One region of the Sideroxydans lithotrophicus ES-1 genome, then DNA from elsewhere that is predicted to be linked to it. Evidence: predicted binding sites of a transcription regulator. Region 1 holds the regulator's gene; each other region holds the start of a gene.

Region 1 (4,673 bases):
GCGGCTTCCACCAGCACGGCGAGGTTGCGGCCCGCCATCACCGGGAGCTCCACCTTGCTGATCTTGATTCCCAGGATCTCCTCGACGCCGGAGGTGGGCAGGCGCTCCAGCTTGGACAGGTCGTCGAAGGGCGGGCGATACAGATGGACGATCAGTTTCAGGCTCTTCTTGCGGCGCACCGCCGTCTCGCCGAACATGGTGCGGATATTGAGCATGCCCAAGCCGCGCACTTCGAGGAAATCGCGCAGCAGGTCAGGGCAGCGGCCTTCCAGCGTTTCCGGCGAGATGCGGTACAGCTCGGTGATGTCGTCCGCCACCAGGCCGCTGCCGCGCGTGATGAGTTCCAGCGCCAGTTCGCTCTTGCCCACGCCGCTGTCGCCGGTGATCATCACCCCGACGCCGAGCACATCGAGGAACACGCCGTGGCGTGTGGTGGAATCGGCCAGTCCCTTGACGATGTAGTGGCGGATCATCCACATCAGTTGCACGCTGCCCAGCGGCGAGCGGAACAGCGGGGTGTGGGTGCGGTTGGCGAAATCCAGCAGGCCCTTCGGTATCTCGGTTTCCCCAGCCACGATCAGGCACAGCGGTTCGCCTTCTTCCAGCTGGGTCAGCGCGGTGGCCAGCTCCGCCGGAGAAAGCGCGTGCAGATAATCCAGTTCGGTGCTGCTCAGTACCTGCACCCAGTTCGGGTGGATCAGGTTCATGTGGCCGATCAGGCCGCGGTTGGAGGCGTTGACGACTTCGCTTTCCAGCACGCGATCCGTGCCTTTTTCGCCGCCCACCCAGACGAGGCTCAGGCGTTCCTGCTTGTCTTCGAAGAGTTGCTGGATATTGACCTGGGCCATTACAGATACCTCTTAAAAATCCAAAGTTTCGTCGTCATGCCGCGTTGCGCGCGAAAAATCTTGCTTACATATACCAACATATGCGGCGCTACGATTTGTCGCGCGCGCCTTGCCTGACTTAGAAATTTGAATTTTAAGAGGCATCTGTTGCATCTATCCTTGCCAGTCGGCGAACAGCTTCTGGATCGCGACCGGATCATCGGTGGCCTGCAGTTGGTCGCGGAAGGTCTTGTCGCAGAACATCTGCGCCAGTTCGCCCAGCAGTTGCAGATGCAGGTCGGTTGCCCGTTCCGGAACGAGCAGTACAAAAATGAAATTCACCGGCAATCCGTCCGGTGCGTCGAAGGGGATGGGGTTCTGCATCTTGACGAAGGCTGCCGCCGCATCGCGCAAACCCTTCACGCGACCGTGCGGGATGGCCACGCCCTGGCCCAATCCGGTGGAACCCAGCTTCTCGCGCGCGAACAGGCTGTCGAACACCTGGCTGCGGGCGATGCCCAACGTATTTTCGAACAACAGGCCGACGCGCTCGAACACCCGCTTCTTGCTGGCCGATTCGTTATCCAGCAGCACGCATTCCGGGGTCAGGATCTTACTGATTAGACTCATGCTGATTCACCATTGCGAAAAAACAGGGCAACCACTTCTGATTGCCCTGTGTTGTTTCATTCTGCAGCGCTGTGCTTGCCGGATTCGTCGTGGCGGCGTGCAGTGTGTTTTTCCTTGTGTTTCAGCACCTGGCGGTCCAGCGAATCGACCAATGCATCGATCGCGGTATACAGGTTGCTGTCTTCCGTCTCGGCGAAGATGTTCTTGCCGGAAACGTGGACGTTGGCCTCGGCCTTCTGCACCAGCTTGTCCACCGACAGGATCACGTTGATGTCGATCACGTTGTCGAAATGACGTTTGACCTTGTCCAGTTTGCTGAGCACATGCTCGCGGATGGCCGGGGTGATTTCGAGATGACGTCCTGTGAGGTTGAGGTTCATGGCCTGCTCCTTATGGTTAGAGTGATTTACGAAGATTTACCGGAAGGATGTTCATGCCCTCGCGGTATTTTGCCACGGTACGGCGGGCGACCAATATGCCCTGCTGTGCCAGGATTTCGGACATGCGACTGTCGGTGAGGGGGTGCTTGGCATCCTCCTCGCTGACCAGTTGCTTGATGAGTGCGCGGATGGCGGTGGAGGAGCACGCGCCGCCTGCTTCGGTGGCCAGACCGCTGCCGAAGAAGTACTTGAATTCGTAGATGCCGCGCGGGGTGAGCATGAACTTCTGCGTAGTCACGCGCGAAATGGTGGACTCGTGCAACTCGAGCTGTTCGGCGATCTCGCGCAGCACCAGCGGGCGCATGGCGATGTCGCCGTGCTCGAAGAACTGGCGCTGGCGCTCGACGATGGCCTGCGACACGCGCAGGATGGTCTCGAAGCGCTGCTGCAGGTTCTTGATGAACCAGCGCGCTTCCTGCAATTGGCCGGCCATCTCCTGCGCGTTCTTCTCGTTGCGCTGCTGCAGGATGTTGGCATACACCTGATTGATGCGCAGGCGCGGCATGGCCTCCGGATTCAGGCGTGCGCGCCAGATGCCGCCGTGGCGTTCCACCAGCACATCCGGCACCACATAGTCTGCCGCACGATGCTCGAAAGCAGATCCGGGTTTGGGTTGCAGATGCACGATCAGGTCCTGGGCGCAGCGCAGGGCATCGTCATCGCAGCGCAGGGTCTTTTTCAGTTTGCTGAAGTCGCGGGCGGCCAGCAGATCCAGATATTGGCTGACGATGGTCAAAGCCAGGTCCCGGCCCGGCACATCTTCAGGCATGTCGCGCAGTTGCAGCGCCAGGCATTCGCTCAGGTTGCGCGCACCGATGCCGGGGGCATCCAGATGCTGCAGCTGCACCAGCGCCGTTTCCAGGTCGTCCAGGGTGATATCCAGTTCCGGCGGCAGCAGCTCGACGATCTCTTCCAGCGGCTGCGACAGGTAGGCGTTCTCGTCCAGCGCATCGATGAGCAGGCCGACGATCTTTTTGTCGCGCGGATCCATCTGGCTCATGTTCAATTCCCAGAGCAAGTGCTCACGCATGCTGGGTTTTTCGGCAGCGACCTCCGAATAGCCGTCGTCCTCGTCATCCGGGCTGGAAGCGGAGGTCGATGAGAACGAGGGTTCCGGCCATTCGTTGCTGTCGTTGCGTGATTCCGCTTCGGCGGGCTCGCTGCTTTCGGCACTGCTGGATGGGGCGGGGGTATCGGTGCTGCTGTTGCCGCTGTAGGTCTGGTTGGTATTGTCGTCCTCGCGTTCGAGGAAAGGATTCTCGTCCAGCAGGCGCGCAGTCTCCTGATTGATCTCCAGCGTCGAGAGTTGCAGCAGCTTGATAGCCTGCTGCAACTGCGGCGTCAGCATCAGTTGTTGGGATTGTCTGAGTTGGAGAGAGTGTTTCATTACTGGTTTTGGCGTGTGTGCGGCGCTATCTTATAACTTGAAGTGCTCGCCCAGATACACCTTCCTCACGCCCTCATTATAGATGATTTCCTCGGGCTTGCCTTCGGCCATCACCGAGCCGGCATTGATGATGTAGGCGCGGTCGCAGATGCCCAGCGTCTCGCGCACGTTATGGTCGGTGATCAGCACGCCGATGCCACGCTCTTTGAGGAAGCGGATGATCTTCTGGATATCCAGCACGGCAATGGGGTCGACCCCGGCAAAAGGCTCATCAAGCAGGATGAAGCGCGGGTCGGTGGCCAGCGAACGGGCGATCTCGACGCGGCGGCGTTCGCCGCCGGACAGGCTGATGGCGGGATTGTCGCGGATATGGGTGATGTGCAGGTCGTTCAGCAATGCCTCCAGTCGTGCGTCCATCTCGGCGGGGGCATAGCCCTGCAATTCGAGCACTGCCTTGATGTTTTCGGTCACGGTCAGGCGGCGGAAGATGGAGGCCTCCTGCGGCAGGTAGGCCAGCCCGAGGCGCGCGCGGCGATGGATGGGCAAATGGGTGATGTCCTGGTCGTCGATGAAGATCTCGCCGCCATCGGCGGCGACGAGGCCGACGATCATGTAGAAGCTGGTGGTCTTGCCTGCGCCGTTCGGGCCCAGTAGTCCCACCACTTCGCCGCTCTTCACGGACAGCGAGACATCCTGCACCACGGTGCGGGCGCGATAACGTTTTTTCAGCGAGACGGTTCTGAGTTCGCTCATGGTTTTTGCTTTGAAAGGGTTGGGCTGGTCTGGATGGTGAGTGGCGCTGCCGAGCCGCTGGCCGGCTCTTTGGCCTTGGGCTGGATCACTGCGTGCGCTCGCCCTTTGTCGGGGTCGTTGAGGCGGGTCGGATCGCCGCTGACCTCGAACACCTCGGTACGGGTGCTGTAGGCGATGTGGTCGCCCTGTACGTCATCCTGGTCGCGCTTGACCCGGGCATGGCCGAAGAAATCCACCGTTTCGGTGCGTGTATCGTATTCGATGCGGTCGCCATAGCCTTCCATATACTGATCGGTGCCCTCGTGTTTCTGGCGGAAATTGGCGGGGCTGCCGGTGGCGGTACAGTGCTTGTTGCCCAGTTTATCCTGCGTGAGCACGATCTTCTCGGCCTGGATGAACAACGTTCCCTGGGTGAGTTCCACCTGGCCCTCGAACACGCTGGTTTGCTTCGCATCATCGATGACGACGCGATCCGATTCCACATGGATAGGTTTGTCGCGGTCTGCGTGTTCGGCGAGCGCAAGGTTGTTCCAGCCCATCAGCAGCAGGCTGCACAGTGCGGCATTAATTGCGGTTCGGCTCATGGTTGGCCCTGACGCGCGATAGCAATTTGACCGTGCGCGCTTGGTTGTCGAG
Region 2 (4,673 bases), 440 kb from region 1:
TGGCCGTCAGATCATGAATTCGATCCTGATAGGACTTGTTCATGCATGACGTATCTTGGCAAGCATTCCGAACTTTTTTTAGCCATTGTCGTTGCTCGTCGATTACTTTCTGTTTGCTATCGCTTTGCTCAAGTGCTTTTTGGTATGCCATCTTCAAGGCATCATCCAACTTGGACAAATCATGATCGCTACATATCAGTTTCTCTACCTTTGATGACGACTGACGGCAATCAAAACTTGCAGCTTGTGCCGTGAGCATTAGAAGCCATCCTAGAGCAACCCATACTATTCGCCTCATACTGCCCCTTTTTTAGTGCTGAAACTCATAATTGAAAGGCACCCTCGAACTTCCGCTATTGGCCGACAGCGGAAATCTGCTCGCCAGTATTCACTGCCGCAAAGCTGCCATTCGTGACTGGCGGTAACTGGGACAAAGCCGACTTTTCATACAGGCTAAAAGCCAAGCGCTTTTCCCCTTATTTTCAAACGCCGCCGTTTTCAGCCCGCACCGTACCTGCGTCCACTTATCCGGTCAATATGCCAAACGGCCTATATACCTTTCACAACCTGCCAGTCAGCTTGTTATCATGGCAGCCATGTTCAGTCAGGAGTTGAAGATGCAGATTCCATTGCGCGGCCTTGTTGTCACCATGCTGTTGCTGTGCGGGCTGGTGAGTTCTCCGGTGTGGGCGGGCGAGGTCAAGGTTGCGGTGACGGCGGATTTCGCTGCGCCGATGGAGAAGCTGGCGCCGCTGTTCCAGAAGGAAAGCGGACACACGGTGAAATTCAGCTCGGGCGCCAGCGGCGTGTTGTATGCGCAGATCAAGAAAGGTGCGCCGTTCGATGTGTTCCTCTCGGCCGACGAGGAGTTGCCGAAACAGTTGTTGCAGGACGGGCTGGCAGTTGGCGGTTCGCGCTTCATCTATGCCACGGGCAGGCTGGTGTTGTGGAGTGCACAGCCCGGTCTGGTGGATGAGAAAGGCGCGGTGCTCAACAAGGGCAATTTCAGCACGCTGGCGATGCCCAATCCCAGGACCTCGCCCTATGGGACGGCGGTGAAAGAGACGCTGACGAAGCTGATCATGTGGAATGCGATGCAGGGCAAGCTGGACCGGCGCGACGATGTCGCAGTCGCCTACCAGTTGGCGGCGACAGAGCGGGCCGATCTGGCCTTCATCGCGCTGTCGCAGGTCATGCGCGACGGCAAGGTGACTGCCGGTTCCTGGTGGCTGGTGCCGCCCGAATTGCACAATCCCATCCACCAGAGCGCGGTGCTGTTGTCCGGTGCCAAGGATCCGGCTGCGGCAAAAGCCTTCCTCACGTTTTTGAAAAGCGAGAAAGCCAGGAAGGTGATGCGCGGGTTCGGCTACGAATCGCCTTAGACGGTATTCAAAATATTCCAGTTACTTATGAGAACGGGCACTTCGGTGCCCGTTCTGTTTTGCTGCAACTTCATCCATGGTTTGAAAGCGTTATAACTTTTACGTTGTAACGAATATGCCAAATTGTTCTGCTTGGCACAAAGCAGTCTGTTTAAAGTGCCCGTTTTGAATATCCCAAGATGCATCCAGTTCCAATATCCACGCGGTATTGCAGCCAGTTTCGCCCGCCGTGGCATCGCTTTTGCTCGTTATGTCGCATGAGTGATAACGCGTGAGGACATCATGACTCAATCCGTAATGGAAAAGACCGAACCGGGTGTCGTGCCCAGACTGAAACTTGCCAAGGGGCGGCGCTGGGATCATCTGGAACTGCTGGAGCGCATCGATGCGACCGGCTCGATCTCGGCGGCAGCAAGCGCCATGGGCATGAGCTACAAGGCGGCCTGGGAGGCGGTCGAGGCGATCAACAATCTTTCCGAGCAACCGCTGGTCGAGCGCAAGACCGGCGGACAGAAAGGCGGCGGGACGACGCTCACCACCTATGGTCGCAGGGTGGTGGGGGCTTACCGGCGCCTGGAACAAGAGCGCGAGCAGGTGCTGAAACAACTGGCGGAGGTGATGGACGATTTTGACAAGTACTACCATTTGATAAGGAGATTCGATATGAAGACGAGTGCGCGCAACCAGTTCCTGGGCGCGGTGAAGAGCATCAAGTCGGGGGCGATCAACGCCGAGGTGGTGCTGGATATCGGCGGCGGAGACACGCTGGCCGCGGTGATCACCAACGAGAGTGTGGAACATCTCGGCTTGAAGGTCGGCACCGAGGCATACGCGATGATCAAGGCACCATGGGTGATCGTGACCACTTCCGATGGTTTCAAGACCAGCGCGCGCAACGAGCTGCGCGGCAAGGTGGTGCGCTGTCAGGAAGGCGCGATCAACGGCGAGGTCATCATCGAACTGGCCGGCGGCAAGACCGTGGCGGCCATCGTGACCAACGACAGCATCAAGTCGCTGGGGCTCAAGGAAGGTGTAAAGGCATGTGCGCTGATCAAGGCATCGCACATCATTCTGGCAGTCAATGCATAATATATGGATAAGGAGAGAAAAATGGCATCGCGTAAAAATTCATTATTGGTTCTGGTTGGCGTGCTGCTGCTCGGCACGATGGTGCGCTCGGTGAGCGCAGGGGAAGTGAATGCGGCAGTGGCGGCCAACTTCACCGCGCCGATGCAGCAGATCGCTGCACTGTTTGAAAAAGAGAGCGGCAACACGGTGAAGCTCAGCTTCGGGTCGAGCGGCAAGTTCACTGCGCAGATCAAGGAGGGGGCGCCGTTCGACGTGTTCCTGGCTGCCGACGTGAAGAACCCCAAGCTGCTGGAAGAAGAAGGCCTGGCCGTCAAGGGGACGCGTTTCGTGTACGCGCTGGGAAAACTGGTGCTGTGGAGTGCCAAGCCGGGTTTTGTGGATGACAAGGGCGCCGTGCTGGGCAAAGGTGACTTCAACAAGATCGCCTATGCCGACCCCAAGCTGGCGCCTTACGGCCTGGCTGCCAAGGAGACACTGGAAGCGATGGGGTTGTGGGACAAGGTGCAAGGCAAGCTGGTGACGGGCGAGAGCATCGCGCAGACCTACCAGTTCGCTGCGACTGGAAATGCCGAGATGGCTTTCGTCGCCTTGTCGCAGATCACCAAGGACGGCAAGATAACAGGAGGATCCTGGTGGCTGGTGCCCGCGGACAAATACAATCCGATAGAGCAAAGTGCGGTGCAATTGACCGCTGCAAAAGACAAGGCTGCGGCAAAAGCGTTCCTCGCTTACCTGAAGAGCGACAAGGCAGTGGCGGTCATCCGCAGCTTTGGATATGAGCTGCCGTGATTCGATTTTTCGTCATTCCGGCGCAGGCCGGAATCCAGCGAAATAAGCACTTCATGCAGTGCAAAATCTTGATGTTGACCCGCAACGCGGGATGTTAAATCAACTGGATTCCGGCCTGCGCCGGAATGACGGTGTCTTAGAGGGAAATGATGGAAAGCGGAATGACTCCTGACGACCTGCAAGCCATCTGGCTGACGCTCAAGCTGGCGAGCGTCACCACCGTATTGCTGTTGCTGATCGTCACGCCGCTGTCGTGGTGGCTGGCACACACCAGGAAATGGTACCGGGGGCCGGTGGCGGCAGTGGTGGCATTGCCGCTGGTGTTGCCGCCGTCGGTGCTGGGATTCTATCTGCTGTTGTTGCTGGGACCGCACGGCCCGGTCGGCAAATTCACCGAAGCTTTGCATCTGGGCACATTGCCGTTCACTTTCGCCGGCCTGGTGGTGGGCTCGGTGCTGTTCTCGATGCCCTTTGCGGTGCAGCCGATCCAGAACGCATTCGAGGCGATGGGCAGGCGTCCGCTGGAAGTGGCTGCCACCCTGCGTGCCGGCACTTGGGATCGCTTCTTCAGCGTGGCAGTGCCGCTGGCACGTCCCGGTTTCCTTACCGCGATCATCCTTGCGTTCGCACATACGGTCGGTGAATTCGGCGTGGTGCTGATGCTGGGCGGCAATATCCAGGGCGAGACGCGTGTACTCTCCGTCGCTGTCTATAACCATGTCGAGGCGATCGAGTACGGTGCCGCGCACTGGCTGGCAGGTGGCATGGTGCTGTTCTCGTTCGTGGTGCTGCTCGGTTTGTATCTCGCCGGAGGGAAGTCCTGGAAGGTGACGCGATGAGCGAGATACGCGCGCAGTTCCGCATGCAACAGGAAGGTTTCGCGCTGGATGCCGCCTTCACTGCGCCGGCTGTCGGCGTCACCGCCTTGTTCGGTCCGTCCGGTTCCGGCAAGACCACGCTGCTGCGCTGCATCGCCGGACTGGAACGCGCTGCAGGTTCGCTGCAGGTGAACGGCGAGACATGGCAGGACGAGGCTGTGTTCGTACCGACACACAAGCGTCCCTTGGGTTATGTGTTCCAGGAAGCCAGCCTGTTTCCGCATCTGTCGGTGCGCGCCAATCTGGAATACGGGTTGCAGCGCACACCGCTGGCCGAACGCAAAGTGCCGCTGGAGCAGGTGGTGGAATGGCTGGGACTGGGACGGCTCATCGAACGCGGCGATCCATCGAAGCTTTCCGGTGGCGAACGCCAGCGTGTCGCCATCGGCCGCGCGTTGCTTACCAGCCCGCGCATCCTGCTGATGGACGAGCCGCTGTCTGCGCTCGACACCACCAGCAAGCAGGATATCCTGCCGTATCTGGAGCGCTTGCATCGCGAGCTTTCCATTCCCGTGCTGTACGTCAGCCATGCGAT
Region 3 (4,673 bases), 430 kb from region 1:
AGCTTTCGGCAACCTTGGTCGGGCCGAAGAAGTTGTATTCCATCCAGGGGATGTTGTACTTCTCTTCCATATGGCGCGCGATGTAGTTCATCGAACGGTAGCAGTGGATGAGGTTGACCTTGACGTAAGGTGTCTTTTCCATCTCGGCGATGGTGCCGTCGCCGGACCATTGCGCAACCACGCGCAGACCCATTTCCTCCAGCAGGATGCGGGAAGACCAGGCGTCGCCGCCGATGTTGTAGTCGCCGATCACGGCCACGTCATACGGTGTGCCTTCGAATGCCTTGCCTTCGCGGCGCGGCAGGACCCAGTCGCGGATCGCGTCGTTGGCGATGTGGTGGCCGAGCGATTGCGACACGCCGCGGAAACCTTCGCAGCGCACGGGAACGACAGGCTTGTCGATCTCTTTGGCCGCTTTCTTGGATACCGCTTCGATGTCGTCGCCGATCAGACCGATCGGGCACTCGGATTGCACGGAGATACCCTTGTTCAGCGGGAACAGCTGCTCGATCTCGCCGATCAGTTTGGCCAGCTTCTTGTCACCGCCAAACACGATGTCCTTTTCCTGGAAATCGGAAGTAAAGTTCATCGTGCCGAAGGTGTTCACGCCGGTGGTGCCGACGTAGTAGTTACGGCGACCGGCGCGGGAATATTGACCGCAGCCGACCGGGCCGTGGGAAATGTGGATCATGTCCTTGATCGGGCCCCACACCACGCCCTTGGAACCGGCGTATGCGCAACCGCGAATGGTCATCACGCCAGGCAGCGATTTGCGGTTGGAGGTGATGCACTTCTTGGACTGTTCGATGGATTGATCGTTGACCGCCAGGTGCTTCTCGCGGTCTTTCTTGGCTTTCTCGGGATAGACTTCAAGCACCTCTTGAATGAGGGCTTCGGTTTCTTCGCGTGTTAATGCTGTCATTTCATTCTCCTTAAATGACCCACCAATATGTGGAGTCTGTCAGAGTTTCGATTTGCTAAGGTTGACGGGCCGCACACTAACGACCCGTCGCGCTCAAGACCTTTATCAGGCAGCCAGTTCAGCCGCTTTCTTGCCGATGATGGATTCGTCTTCTGCTTCCATGATGCCGAATTCCATCAGCAACGCTTCCAGTTCGTCCATGGTGATAGGAGACGGGATGACGAACTTCTTGTTCTCCACGATCTTTTTCGCCAGGGCGCGATATTCGTCAGCTTGCTTGTGCGTAGGGTCGTATTCGATCACGGTCATACGGCGGATCTCGGCGTGCTGCACAGCGTTGTCGCGCGGGATGAAGTGGATCATTTGCGAACCGAGCTTTGCAGCCAGTGCCATGATGAGCTCATCTTCACGGTCGGTGTTGCGGCTGTTGCAGATCAGGCCGGCCAGACGCACGCTGCCGGAGTTCGCATATTTCACGATGCCCTTGGCGATGTTGTTGGCGGCATACATCGCCATCATTTCGCCGGAGCAAACGATGTAGATCTCCTGCGCCTTGTTTTCGCGGATCGGCATCGCGAAACCTCCGCACACCACGTCACCCAGCACGTCGTAGAACACGAAGTCGAGTGCTTCGTCATACGCGCCTTCTTCTTCGAGGAAGTTGATGGCGGTGATCACGCCGCGGCCGGCACAACCAACGCCGGGCTCAGGACCACCGGATTCAACGCACTTGATGCCGCCAAAACCGACGGACAGTACGTCTTCCAGTTCCAGATCCTCGACGCTACCGGCTTCGGCAGCCAGTTCCATCACGGAGTTTTGTGCCTTCGAGTGCAGAATCAAACGGGTCGAGTCCGCCTTGGGATCGCAGCCGACGATCATTACCTTCTTACCGGATTCAGCAAGAGCAGCTACCAGGTTCTGGGTGGTAGTCGATTTTCCGATACCGCCCTTCCCGTAAATTGCGCATTGACGCAGAGCCATGTTAGTCTCCTTAGAGTTTCAGAATTTAATATGCGATTGAAAACTGTCGCTCGCACCCAATACTTCGCAAGCTCCGTGCCACCCCTCACCGATACGCCTAACCGCATGTAATGCAAGAGAAAACCAATTCGACACAAAATGCATTGACGGATGTGGAACCCAACAAAACCGATGCCTTTGTAGCAGGGGCTACAACCCCGTCAGGCAATCAAAAGGACCTCGCGCAGCGAGGACATACCGTACCCATCGCCCCCGGGGAGAGGGGGGACGGGGGTGAGGGAGACGGAAAGGACAGCGTCATGTCCGTCGTCCTGCCACGCACGGCGCGCCTGCCGATCAACCGCTGCAACCTGCCTGCAGACATCCTCGGCGGCCTCACCTTCCAGCGCTCCCCCGTCGCGCTCGAACTCGACGGCGTCGCCCAATTCCATCGCGGCCTGTTCAATCTGCTGGACAAGATCAACGATGCCAAGGAAAGAGCCAACGCCTTCATCATGCACATGAACGCCTCGTTCTACCTCGACGAACCGGAACAGGCGGGTTACACCGCGAAAGCGACACACAAGCGAGAAAAAGCCGACTACCTGCGCATGGTGCGCGGCTGGAGCTTCGATGCGGACGGTCGGGAGGGTGCGGCACTGAAAGGCTGGGTGGAATCGCGTTTCGGCTTGTTGCCAAGACATCACGGCGGCCAGATACGCGACCTGTCGGGCGAAGCTTACCGCCGCTATCTGGAGATGCGCGCAACTGCGCTCTATGGAACGAACGCGCTGGAATCGCAGTTCGACTTGCTCTACACCTACTGCCAGCACGAACTGACGCGACTACATCCAGGCGAGACCCACCTCACGTTATATCGCGGCGTGAACCGCGTGGACGACCATGAGACGCTGGCCACACTGGACGACAAGCACCGCGTGGTACTGTTCAACAGCCTGAGCTCGTTCACCGCCAACCGCGAACGCGCCGACGAGTTCGGCGACTACCTGCTCACTGCGCAAGTGCCGCTGGCCAAAGTGTTCTGCTATACGAGGTTGCTACCGGGAATGCTGCAGGGCGAAGACGAGTACACGGTGATTGGCGGCTTGTATGAAGTTAGCATTGCGGCGTACTGATTTACCCTTTGAGCCGATAACCCGGCCTGATGCATATCCTTGGGCATGTGCAGATGATGAAGATCTTAGAGCTTGCCAGCCAGCTGCCGCTCGAACTCTTCCGGCGGTAGCGGCCTGGAGTACAGATATCCCTGTCCATAATCGCATCCTGCGGCAGCCAGCAACTCGTGCTGCGTACTCGTTTCCACACCCTCTGCGATCACCTTGAATCCCAGTTTGTGCGCCATCACAATAATGGCTTCGCAAAGCGCGAGATCGCTTGTTCCCGGTCCGAGGTTGCGTACGAAGGACTGGTCGATCTTAAGGTAGTCGATGTCGAATTCCTTGAGGTAGGAAAGCGACGAATATCCTGTACCGAAGTCGTCGATCGCCACCTGGATGCCTGCATCGCGGAACCGCAGCAGCTTCTTGTTAACCTCGACCTCCGCATCCAGCAGCAACCCCTCGGTGATCTCCACGATGATACTGTCACCACTTACGTGCTGCTGTTCAAGATACTCGGGCCACGAAAGAGACTCGGCATGACGGAACTGTACCGGCGACTTGTTGACGCTGATCTGGAACGACCGGTGAAACTTTCTGCGCCATTGCACGACCTGCTGCACGGCCTGCCTGAACACCCACTCACCGATCGGGACGATCAGCCCGGTCTCTTCCGCCAACGGGATGAATTCTGCCGGACTGACCATGCCGCGCACAGGATGCTGCCAGCGTATCAATGCTTCCGCCTTGTATATTTGGCCGCTGGACATCTCCACGATGGGTTGGTAATACACACGGAACTGGCCGGCCGCTACAGCGATGCGCAGATCGTTGGCAAGGTGCATGCGCGCTTGCGCAGCTTCCTGCATATCTTTCGTAAAGTAGTTGAACCGGTTGCGCCCTGCGTACTTGGCGACATACATCGCCTGGTCGGCATGCTTGAACAGGACATCCAGTTCGGTCGCATCGTTCGGATACAGCGATATGCCGATACTGGCGGAAATATAAGCCGGCTCGGCGTCGAGCTTGAAGGGCTCAGCCAGGGAACCGAGGATGTCCTGCGCGACGCGATCAATGCTTGCCATATCCTCCAGTTCCGACAGGATGACAATGAATTCGTCACCGCCCAACCGGGCGACCGTATCCGACTCTCGCACACAGGCACTGATCCGCCGCGCCGCCTCGATCAGCAGGATGTCGCCCTTGTCATGCCCGAGGGTGTCGTTCACCTCCTTGAATCGGTCGAGATCGATCAGCAACAATGCCATCGACAGACCGGCGCGATGCGCTTTCTTGGCTTCCTGTTCCAGCCGGTCATGGAACATCTGGCGATTGGGCAGTTTGGTGAGCGAATCGTAATTGGCCTGCCTCCAGATCAGCTCTTCGACCTTCTTGCGTTCGGTGATGTCGGTGAACAGGGCGACATGGCGATAGATCGCGCCATCGTCATCCCTGATGACGTTGATGGTCAGCAGCTTGATGTACTCTTCGCCGTTCTTGCGCTTGTCCCACACCTCGCCATGCCAGTAACCCTCGGTGTCCAGGGCAAGCCACATGGAATGATAGAAAGCCCGGTCATGCCGGCCGGACTTGAATATGCGCGGATTCTTTCCAAGCACTTCTGCCGCGGCGTATCCTGTCATCTGTTCGAAGGCCGGATTGACCGCGAT

The links. Region 1 encodes sigma-54, which starts transcription at its own class of promoters, with help from an activator protein. Its sites were predicted from a motif close to TGGCACNNTTCCTGCT; they were not measured.
Region 2: SLIT_RS04475 (TOBE domain-containing protein) is a predicted target of sigma-54. The motif match lies at 1,613-1,628, and genes of this name have one in related genera.
Region 3: nifH (nitrogenase iron protein) is a predicted target of sigma-54. The motif match lies at 1,972-1,987, and genes of this name have one in related genera.

The regions. Positions count from the first base shown of each region.
Region 1 covers NC_013959.1:437,888-442,560, forward strand. Annotated here, with positions in the region: gene hprK (HPr(Ser) kinase/phosphatase) at 1-848, opposite strand, end outside; gene SLIT_RS02160 (PTS sugar transporter subunit IIA) at 1,002-1,457, opposite strand; gene hpf (ribosome hibernation-promoting factor, HPF/YfiA family) at 1,514-1,837, opposite strand; gene SLIT_RS02170 (RNA polymerase factor sigma-54) at 1,854-3,284, opposite strand; gene lptB (LPS export ABC transporter ATP-binding protein) at 3,315-4,037, opposite strand; gene lptA (lipopolysaccharide transport periplasmic protein LptA) at 4,034-4,621, opposite strand; gene lptC (LPS export ABC transporter periplasmic protein LptC) at 4,602-4,673, opposite strand, start outside.
Region 2 covers NC_013959.1:881,748-886,420, forward strand. Annotated here, with positions in the region: gene SLIT_RS04460 (lysozyme inhibitor LprI family protein) at 1-259, opposite strand, end outside; gene modA (molybdate ABC transporter substrate-binding protein) at 588-1,382, shown strand; gene SLIT_RS04475 (TOBE domain-containing protein) at 1,665-2,471, shown strand; gene modA (molybdate ABC transporter substrate-binding protein) at 2,493-3,260, shown strand; gene modB (molybdate ABC transporter permease subunit) at 3,422-4,099, shown strand; gene modC (molybdenum ABC transporter ATP-binding protein) at 4,096-4,673, shown strand, end outside.
Region 3 covers NC_013959.1:868,447-873,119, reverse strand. Annotated here, with positions in the region: gene nifD (nitrogenase molybdenum-iron protein alpha chain) at 1-922, opposite strand, end outside; gene nifH (nitrogenase iron protein) at 1,028-1,906, opposite strand; gene SLIT_RS04400 (NAD(+)--dinitrogen-reductase ADP-D-ribosyltransferase) at 2,206-3,021, shown strand; gene SLIT_RS15085 (PAS domain S-box protein) at 3,087-4,673, opposite strand, start outside.